4 regions of the Paenibacillus sp. J22P165 genome follow, and region 3 is predicted to be linked to each of the others. Evidence: predicted binding sites of a transcription regulator. Region 3 holds the regulator's gene; each other region holds the start of a gene.
The links. The regulator LexA, encoded in region 3, represses DNA repair genes until DNA is damaged. The targets are predictions, from matches to a motif close to CGAACATATGTTCG.
Positions count from the first base shown of each region.

Region 1 (2,197 bases), on a different contig from region 3:
TCAGATAAATATTATAACGATGTCTACCTTGTTTTTGTTTTTCAACCTTCGTGATAACCTGTAATTCTTCCTCTTCGTGCTTCATATCAATAATCTCCCAAATGGAGAAAAAGCACCCCAACACAAGGTCAAGGTGCTTCTTCATTCCTATATTTCAAACCTATTCAAAAGCTGTTTCCAACTCATCTTCGTCTTCATCTAAATTCGGACCAACCACTTTAATCAGGTTGCTGTTTTCTCTAATTCTCAGTTCAATCGTTTCCGAGATCGCTTTGTTATCTTTCAAGAATTGCTTCGCGTTCTCACGACCTTGACCAAGACGTTCACCCTCATAGGAATACCAAGCGCCGCTCTTATTTACGATATCAAGTTCAGTCCCGATATCAATAATACTGCCTTCACGAGAGATACCTTCGCCGTACATGATATCCACTTCAGCTTGTTTAAATGGAGGTGCTACTTTATTCTTAACGACCTTAATTCTCGTACGGTTACCAACCATGTCATTGCCTTGTTTGATCGTTTCAATACGACGAACATCCAAACGAACGGATGAGTAGAACTTAAGTGCACGACCACCTGGTGTTGTCTCAGGGTTACCGAACATAACGCCAACTTTTTCACGCAATTGGTTGATGAAAATCGCAATAACCTTAGATTTATTGATGGCACCAGAAAGTTTACGCAGTGCTTGTGACATCAAGCGTGCTTGAAGACCTACGTGAGAATCCCCCATGTCGCCTTCAATCTCCGCTTTAGGTACTAGTGCTGCAACGGAGTCAATAACAATAATATCTACCGCGCCGCTTCGAACTAGTGCTTCAGCGATCTCAAGTGCTTGCTCCCCTGTATCTGGCTGGGAAAGAAGTAATTCATCTATATTAATACCAAGCTTGCTTGCATAGGAAGGATCCAACGCATGTTCTGCATCGATAAAGGCAGCTTGTCCACCTACTTTTTGTACTTCAGCGATTGCATGTAGAGCTACCGTTGTTTTACCTGATGACTCTGGTCCGTATACTTCAATAATTCTACCACGTGGGAATCCACCTATTCCAAGTGCGATATCCAGGGCAAGCGCGCCCGAGGAGATCGTTTCAACTTGCATATGCGTTGATTCTCCTAGCTTCATGATGGAACCTTTTCCGAACTGTTTCTCAATTTGACGCAATGCGTTATCAAGTGCGGCACGACGATCTGACAAAACGACCACTTCCTTCTATCATTATAGGTATATGATAACTTGTTTTGGCATGTTTGCCAAGCATTTTTTCGAACATACATTCGTTTATTTTGCGAACAAACAAAAAACCGTAACAAAGTTATCGCTTTGCTACGGTTCTTCCGTCAACTAAATCTAATTATAGAGGATTTCTAGTTTTCTTTCAACTGTTTCCATAATTGATAGAGAGCACGCTTAGCGGCTCTTTGTTTGATAAACTCTCTGTTGCCAGAAAGCTGAAGTGTAAATACCTCGGTCTTTCTCTCTTTCTGTGCTAATCCGACATATACAAGCCCGACAGGCTTCCCTTCAGACGGGCTTGGACCCGCCACACCGGTCACCGAGATGCCAAAGTCACTACCAGTCCTAACTAGCAGTTGTTCGGCTAAAATGACTGCTGTCTCGCTGCTAACAGCTCCTGGAGCGCCTTCTCCCTCCAAAACTTCCATCGGTACACCGAGCAGCTTATGTTTTAGAGCATTTGAATATACGATAATACCGCCTAAGAAAGATGTTGAGCTGCCTGGCACCGCGGTAATGAGATCACTAAGTAAACCTCCGGTACAACTCTCAGCTACTGCCAACGTTTGCTTACTAGCTGCTAGTAACTGCAAAACAGTGGTTTCGATGGGAACGTCTTGATCCGCGTAAAGGTACTCACCAAGTCGACGATTAATTTCCTCTTCAGTCGCTTTTAACTTCTGTTCGCCTTCAGCAGCGGAATGTGCACGCGTCGTCAAACGAATCGTGACTTCCCCTTCTTTGGCATAGGGGGCAATTGTTGGGTCTGACTGCGCTTGAATCAAATCCAAAAGTTGATGCTCCAGGTTTGACTCCCCGATTCCTGCAAACTTCAGCATTTTAGAATACAACGGCACTTCATCGGTCATTAAACTTTGCAGCCAAGGCACCGCATAATTCGTAAACATTGGCTTCATTTCTTTGGGAGGTCCAGGTAAAAGCACGAAATGTGTT
Region 1 covers NZ_JCAUAP010000007.1:241,544-243,740, forward strand. The annotation lists gene AC58QM_RS18485 (regulatory protein RecX) at 1-85, opposite strand, end outside; gene recA (recombinase RecA) at 161-1,204, opposite strand; gene AC58QM_RS18495 (competence/damage-inducible protein A) at 1,375-2,197, opposite strand, start outside.
Region 1: recA (recombinase RecA) is a predicted target of LexA. The motif match lies at 1,274-1,287, and genes of this name have one in related genera.

Region 2 (2,197 bases), on a different contig from region 3:
TACCATATGTTTTACTTTGCATTCCATGACCTTCAACCCCTAAACAATAAATTCCTCGAAGACCGGCAACCGCATCAAACCTGATTTATACCAATCCCGATACTTTACCTTACAACGTACTAATGGTTTAACAAATACGTGATCTTTGCTCTCACCACTTTTGTATGCATGGAATACTGGCCACATGGATTGGCGAGCCGACTGGGTTATCCCCAACTCCAAAGCACCGATTGGTCGAATTTTGTCGCCATCGGGATAACCAAGTAGCCATGAATGTTCCTTCTTGCTATATCCAGTTATATAGACTTCTGCTTTTTGATAATTAATTACCTTTTGCCATGACCACGAGCGAATTGAGCGAGATAATCGTAAATCTGTTTCATACTTTGAAGCCTTCTTTTTTATCACGATTCCTTCAAGCCCATGCTGACATACGATATTAAAGAAATCCTGTGTGCTGCCCTGTATTGGCCGTACAATTCTGTAGTTTTCATTTTCCTGCATGGCCTCTTCAAGAAGCTGCTTTCGTTGTTCTAGTGGCATACTAGTTACATCTACGCCGCGGTGGTACAAGATATCAAACGCCATAAATACGACTGGCTTTCTACTCTTGCTGGATCGAAATCCTGTGTTACACGCTTCGAAATCGGCTCGACCTTGTTCATCAAGTACTACAATTTCGCCATCTAGTATGGTCCCTTTCGGAATAGGCGGGTTGTGAAGCTCTGGATATTTAGCTGTTGCATTTGTATTTTTTGTATATAGATTTAGTTCGTCTAAATTAGAAACAATCAACCTTATGCCATCCCACTTGAGTTCGGCAAAAGTGGCAGAGTCATCAAATGCCAGGTTGTTTATACTGTATTGTAAAAGCATTGGAGGAATAAACATTTTCTTCATCACCCATAATAATGGTACACCTTAGAGCAGTCTGTGACTAATGGAATTTAGAGGAATTAAGGAGTCTTGTTAAATGAAAAAAATAGTAATCCCTAGTTCGTTTGTTTGTTTGAGCATTGCAACTGCTATCTCATTTCCAGTTTATTTCGCTCTTAAAAGAAGATGAACCACATGGGTGAATAAGCCCGGAGTCATGATTTCCGGGCTTCAATAATTAGGCTTCGGCAGCCTTGTAAATAACCTGGTATAGCATTAATATTAGCTGTCGTTAAATGACACTTTCCAGAGCATGTTGATCTAAACTATCTATGATTGAAGAATAACCTCACTTGTTGAAATATAGATAGCAAATCCCTGATTGACCGTAATTGGTCAGTGGGGATTTTTTTATTTTTAGTACTTGCATAACGAATACGTGTTCGGTATATAATAATTTATACGAACATATGTTTTATGATGGTGGTGAAAAGATGAATGTTGTATCAAGAGTTGAGAATGCGGAGGATGTTCAAATTATTAAAGAGTATACGTTATTACCCATTTTGCTCGATATGTTAACCAGGGACATGGAGGAGCTGAAGATATATAAAGATAAAATCGTATATAACCATGTTCTCTTTTATTTGAAAGAAGTGGAGAGCGATATCTACCCTCAAATACAAAGTATTAAGAACAATATGAAAAAGCGTGATATCAAAGTGCTAAACACAACCACAAATGCTATCGGTATTAATATAGAATACAAAGTCCGCGGATACATCTACTATTTCACAATGCTACGAAGTTTAGTTAAAGCAGAATTAATGACTACTCTGATGAACATGCGGAGGCGCGTTTAGATGAGCAAGAAATGTGAAAGGACGATTTTCTTATCCGACTGCCAGTCATTCTATGCAAGTGTTGAAAAGGCGACTCATCCAGGTTTAGACAATCTACCTGTGGTTGTAGCTGGGGATCCGGCTAGGAGATCAGGAATAATTTTGGCAGCATGTCCAATAGCTAAAAGCTTTGGAATTACAACAGCTCAACGACTTGGCGAAGCATTGCAACTTTGTCCAAATGCAATTGTAATGCGTCCACACATGCAGCGCTATATTGATGTGTCACTCGCAATAACAGGTATATATGAGAAGTACACAGATCTTGTAGAGATATTTTCAATTGATGAGCAGTTCTTGGACGTTACAGGATCACTCAATCATTTTGGTTGTACGCCAGATGAACTGGCAGTAATGATTCAACAAAAAGTTGCTGCATCAATGAACGTACGAATTCGAGTAGGAATTGGACCTACTAA
Region 2 covers NZ_JCAUAP010000032.1:7,032-9,228, forward strand. The annotation lists gene AC58QM_RS35440 (hypothetical protein) at 1-27, opposite strand, end outside; gene AC58QM_RS35445 (ATP-dependent DNA ligase) at 40-900, opposite strand; gene AC58QM_RS35450 (YhjD family protein) at 1,371-1,739, shown strand; gene AC58QM_RS35455 (DNA polymerase IV) at 1,740-2,197, shown strand, end outside.
Region 2: AC58QM_RS35450 (YhjD family protein) is a predicted target of LexA. The motif match lies at 1,340-1,353, and genes of this name have one in related genera.

Region 3 (2,197 bases):
CTTCGCTGCTTCTTCACAAGTTGCAGTAAAGGCTTCCTCCACACTACGATCATCCCATAATAGAGTATCATCCAAATCAAAAAGCACAGCTTTCAACGTCATCATTCATTTCCCCTTTGAATGTAGTATCTATGTGTAAGCTTAATTCTCTTCGTCAGTGAACTTAATTGAATCCAGTTGGACTTTCAGGTTCCCTCTGAATGCATCAATATACTTCTTTCTCAGCTCGTTGCGCTCATCCAGTTCTGCATCTGTTAGACCAACTGTCTTCGCTTTGCGAGCTAATTCATTGATGCGCTCAATCGTTTTATCCATGCTGTCACTCATTGTAATCCTCCCAGTCAAAATTTCAATATGAGTACTACTTTGCCATCACAGTTTGTGATTGTCAAGGATACATCATAAAGAGCCATAGACCTAAGGGTCCATGGCTCAAACTTTCATCTATATAGATAGCTAAAAATGTACGTATTAAGGAAGTAATAGAACCTGACCCGCTTGTAGAGAACTGCTCGATAAATGATTAAATGATTTCAATCGTTCGACATAAGAACGCGTGTTCTCACCCTTCTTTTTGTGAGAGTCCGCGATTTCCCAGAGTGTATCACCACTTTGAATAACAATCTTTTCGTGTTGGATCGGTTGTGCGGATGGTTGAATGGAATCAGTTGGTATAGACGATGTAACCGTACTATCACCTGCATAGGCTTGTACAATCGCACCAAACGAAAACACAGTTCCAAGAATTACTGCTATCAGCAAGAAACGAAGTAGTAGTTTCGCATGACCCCGTTTAGTCGTCATCCCTTTGGATGCTTGAGCAGTACCTTGAAGTGTTGTTCTTCCGTTCGATTGTGAATAAGCCATATACATAAAATCATCCCCCAAACATTTGTTCTGATATCAGAATAACACGAACACATGTTTGAGTCAACCGTTTCTCGAACTTATGTTTGTACGAACTCGGGTTCTATGTTATACTTTGGGTAATGATTCCCAGTATTGGAGTGATATCTTATGAGTAAAATTTCGCAGCGTCAACAAGCAATAATGGAATTCATTAAGAACGAAGTGAAAGATAAGGGCTACCCGCCTTCCGTTAGAGAAATAGGCGAAGCTGTTGGACTAGCTTCCAGTTCAACTGTACATGGACATTTGGAGCGTCTTGAGAAAAAAGGCATGATTCGTCGAGATCCTACTAAACCGCGTGCAATCGAAATTCTAGGGCTTGATGGTGCTGAGTCCCAATTCGCAGTTTCCGTCGCTCGTGTTCCCCTCGTTGGTAAAGTAACAGCAGGTGTTCCCATTACAGCCACTGAGAATATCGAAGATTACTTCCCGCTTCCTTCCAGTATGGTTGGCGACAACAACGTGTTCATGCTCAGCATCATGGGTGACAGTATGATCGAAGCTGGCATTCATAATGGCGACTATGTCATCGTTAAACAACAACAAACAGCGAACAACGGCGATATCGTTGTCGCCATGACCGAAGATGATGAAGCAACCGTTAAGCGTTTCTACAAAGAGAAGGATCATATTCGCCTTCAACCTGAGAACTCCGCGCTGCAACCTATTCTCTTGAAGAATGTAACGATTCTAGGGCGCGTTATCGGTTTGTTCCGGGATATGTAAGACTTGAATACCGCCACAAAAGAAAGGCTCTCGAAGTGAAATTTCACTTGAGAGCCTTTCTTTTTCCTACTTTTAAAAAGTTAACACCCAGTTCCCCGCGCGGAAAATCGGCTCAATCGTCCCATCTGCTAGTTCCCCATCGATCTCAAGCTCCGCAGAACCTATCATGAAATCCACATGGATCAAGGAACTGTTCCCTCCACGAGCTTTCAACTCCGCGTTTGACAGTGTAGTCCCTTCCTTCAAATTGATCGGATAACAGCTGCCCAAGGCCAAATGGCATGATGCATTCTCATCAATACCCGTGTTATAGAAAATACGATTAACATTGGAAATCGGAGAATCAAATGGCACAAGTGCAACCTCTCCTAGATAGCGTGCACCTTCATCCATATCCAATAAACGAGCCAAATGGTCATAACCCACTTCAGCTTGGAAATCTACAACCTTACCTGCTTCGAACGTAAATGAAAACCGATCCACCAATGCCCCATTGATATTTAACGGCATCGTACTCGCTACAGTTCCACTTACCCCTGTTCGGTTTGGAATGGTAAACACT
Region 3 covers NZ_JCAUAP010000002.1:150,374-152,570, forward strand. The annotation lists gene AC58QM_RS04750 (HAD family hydrolase) at 1-102, opposite strand, end outside; gene AC58QM_RS04755 (DUF896 domain-containing protein) at 142-327, opposite strand; gene AC58QM_RS04760 (LysM peptidoglycan-binding domain-containing protein) at 472-873, opposite strand; gene lexA (transcriptional repressor LexA) at 1,018-1,635, shown strand; gene AC58QM_RS04770 (aminopeptidase) at 1,708-2,197, opposite strand, start outside.

Region 4 (2,197 bases), on a different contig from region 3:
GATGAAGCTTGTGAATGAAGGTGGTTATCTGGTCACAGCTAGCTGCTCATATCACATGCATCCAGAATTGTTCCTAGAAACCATTCATGCCGCGGCAACAGATGCTGGGAAGCTGCTGCGCTTGATTGAGTTCCGTGGAGCAGGCATGGATCACCCGCGCATTCTTGGCGTAGATGAGGGGCATTATTTGAAATTTGCTATTTTTGAAGTGCGCAGTAAATAAGCTGATATTTTCAGTGAATTAAGCAAAGCTGGTTAATCTGGCTTTGTTTTTTTGTCTTGTTTACAGGGATAGTGGGAGGGGGGCGACGGAGGTGAAGTGATAGGCTAGCGGGAATCGTTCGATTAAGTCGATAAAATCGAGTTACGGGAGAGAATCGGTGAGATTCTAGTCGTGCAAGTCGAAAAAATCGAGTTACGGGAGAGAATCGGTGTGATTCTAGTCGTGTAAGTCGAAAAAATCGAGTTACGGGAGAGAATTAGTGCGATTCTAGTTATGTAAGTCGAAAAAATCGAGTTACGGGAGAGAATTAGTGCGATTCTAGTTGTGTAAGTCGAAAAAATCGAGTTACGGGAGAGAAACGGTGTGATTCAAGTCGTGTAAGTCGAAAAACGAGTTACGGAAGAGAATTGGCAAATACGCAATTTCCAGCGAAATAGTGTTTGCTCTATAAAACCCTTGTATCACATTAGTTTTCATAGCATATTCCTTTTTGTTTTTTGCTTTTCATGCTATACTAATAGAATGTACGTTCGTATTTCCTGTTCGAAATGTATCCCCAAGAACCCCCTCCATGATCTACCACGCCGACTCATCCATTGAAATATGCTAGAATAGAAAGATAGAAAACGAGAATTGCTTACGAAGCAAGCTTTCCGACGGAAAGTGTTAGGAGGCCTTGAATGTCCATTCGATTCGTGCTCGGTAGAGCCGGTAGCGGCAAGAGTGAGCGCTGTTTGACAGAAATGAAGCAGCAGCTAGCATCGGCACCTGAAGGTGACCCGTTAATTCTGCTTGTCCCAGAACAAGCCACATTTCAAGCTGAGCATGCACTAGTATCAGATCCAAGTATCCGCGGGATGATCCGTGCGCAAGTGCTGAGTTTTCACCGTTTAGCGTGGCGTGTGATGCAAGAGGAAGGCGGCACAGCGAGACTGCCTATTGATGATACAGGAAAGAAACTGCTGTTAACGAGCATTTTACATAAATACAAAGATAAGCTTCGCCTCTTCGGTCATTCTGCTGAGCAAATGGGCTTCGTTGACCGTTTGAACCAGCTTTTCACAGAAATGAAGCGGTATTGTGTGACGGCAGAACAGCTGGAGACACATGAGAATAAACGAGTGACTAACCTTGGTGAGCATGGCTTGCTGCGAGATAAAATGCACGATATCCAACTCGTCTATCGACACTTTGAGTCAGAGCTTGCCAAGCAGTATTTGGACGGTGAAGATTACTTGACACTGCTTGCTGAACAAGTGACTAACTCTAGTTATTTGCGTTCATCTTCGGTGTGGATAGATGGGTTTCACGGGTTTACTCCTCAAGAATTCAAGGTGCTTGGTGCTTTATTTGCTGCGTGCAAACAAGTGACAATTACGTTATGTCTGGATCGAGAGGTGCAGGCAGGTGATACGCCGGATGAGTTGGATTTATTTCATCCTACGGCTACGACGATGGTACGTTTGCAGGAGATGATTTGGCAATTAGGCCTTAATTCGGCAGAGGTTCTTCAACTTACGCCACACCGTTCGCCGCGCTACGAAGATAGTCCTGCGCTTGCGTATTTAGAGCAAAATTTTGATCGACGAATTGGTGGGGGAGCTCCCAAGTATCAGACTTCTCCTGGGGAAAAGATAGCTGATCAGCTTGTTATTAGAGAAGCGGTTCATCGCCGTGCTGAGGTTGAAGGTGCCGTGCGTGACATGCTGCAATTAGTTCGCGAGCAAGGCGTACGGTGGCGTGAAATGGCCATCATGGTGCGGAATATGGAAGGTTATCAGGATTTGTTAAATATGGTGCTTACGGATTATGAGATTCCTCACTTTTTTGATCAGAAGCGTTCGGTGCTTCATCATCCACTCGTGGAATTTATACGTTCTGCACTCGAAGTTGTTCAACATAACTGGCATTACGATGCCGTATTTCGTTGTATCAAAACAGATTTACTGCTGCCTCCAGGTGCGACGTCACAGA
Region 4 covers NZ_JCAUAP010000011.1:73,524-75,720, reverse strand. The annotation lists gene AC58QM_RS26465 (class I SAM-dependent rRNA methyltransferase) at 1-223, shown strand, start outside; gene addB (helicase-exonuclease AddAB subunit AddB) at 904-2,197, shown strand, end outside.
Region 4: addB (helicase-exonuclease AddAB subunit AddB) is a predicted target of LexA. The motif match lies at 743-756, and genes of this name have one in related genera.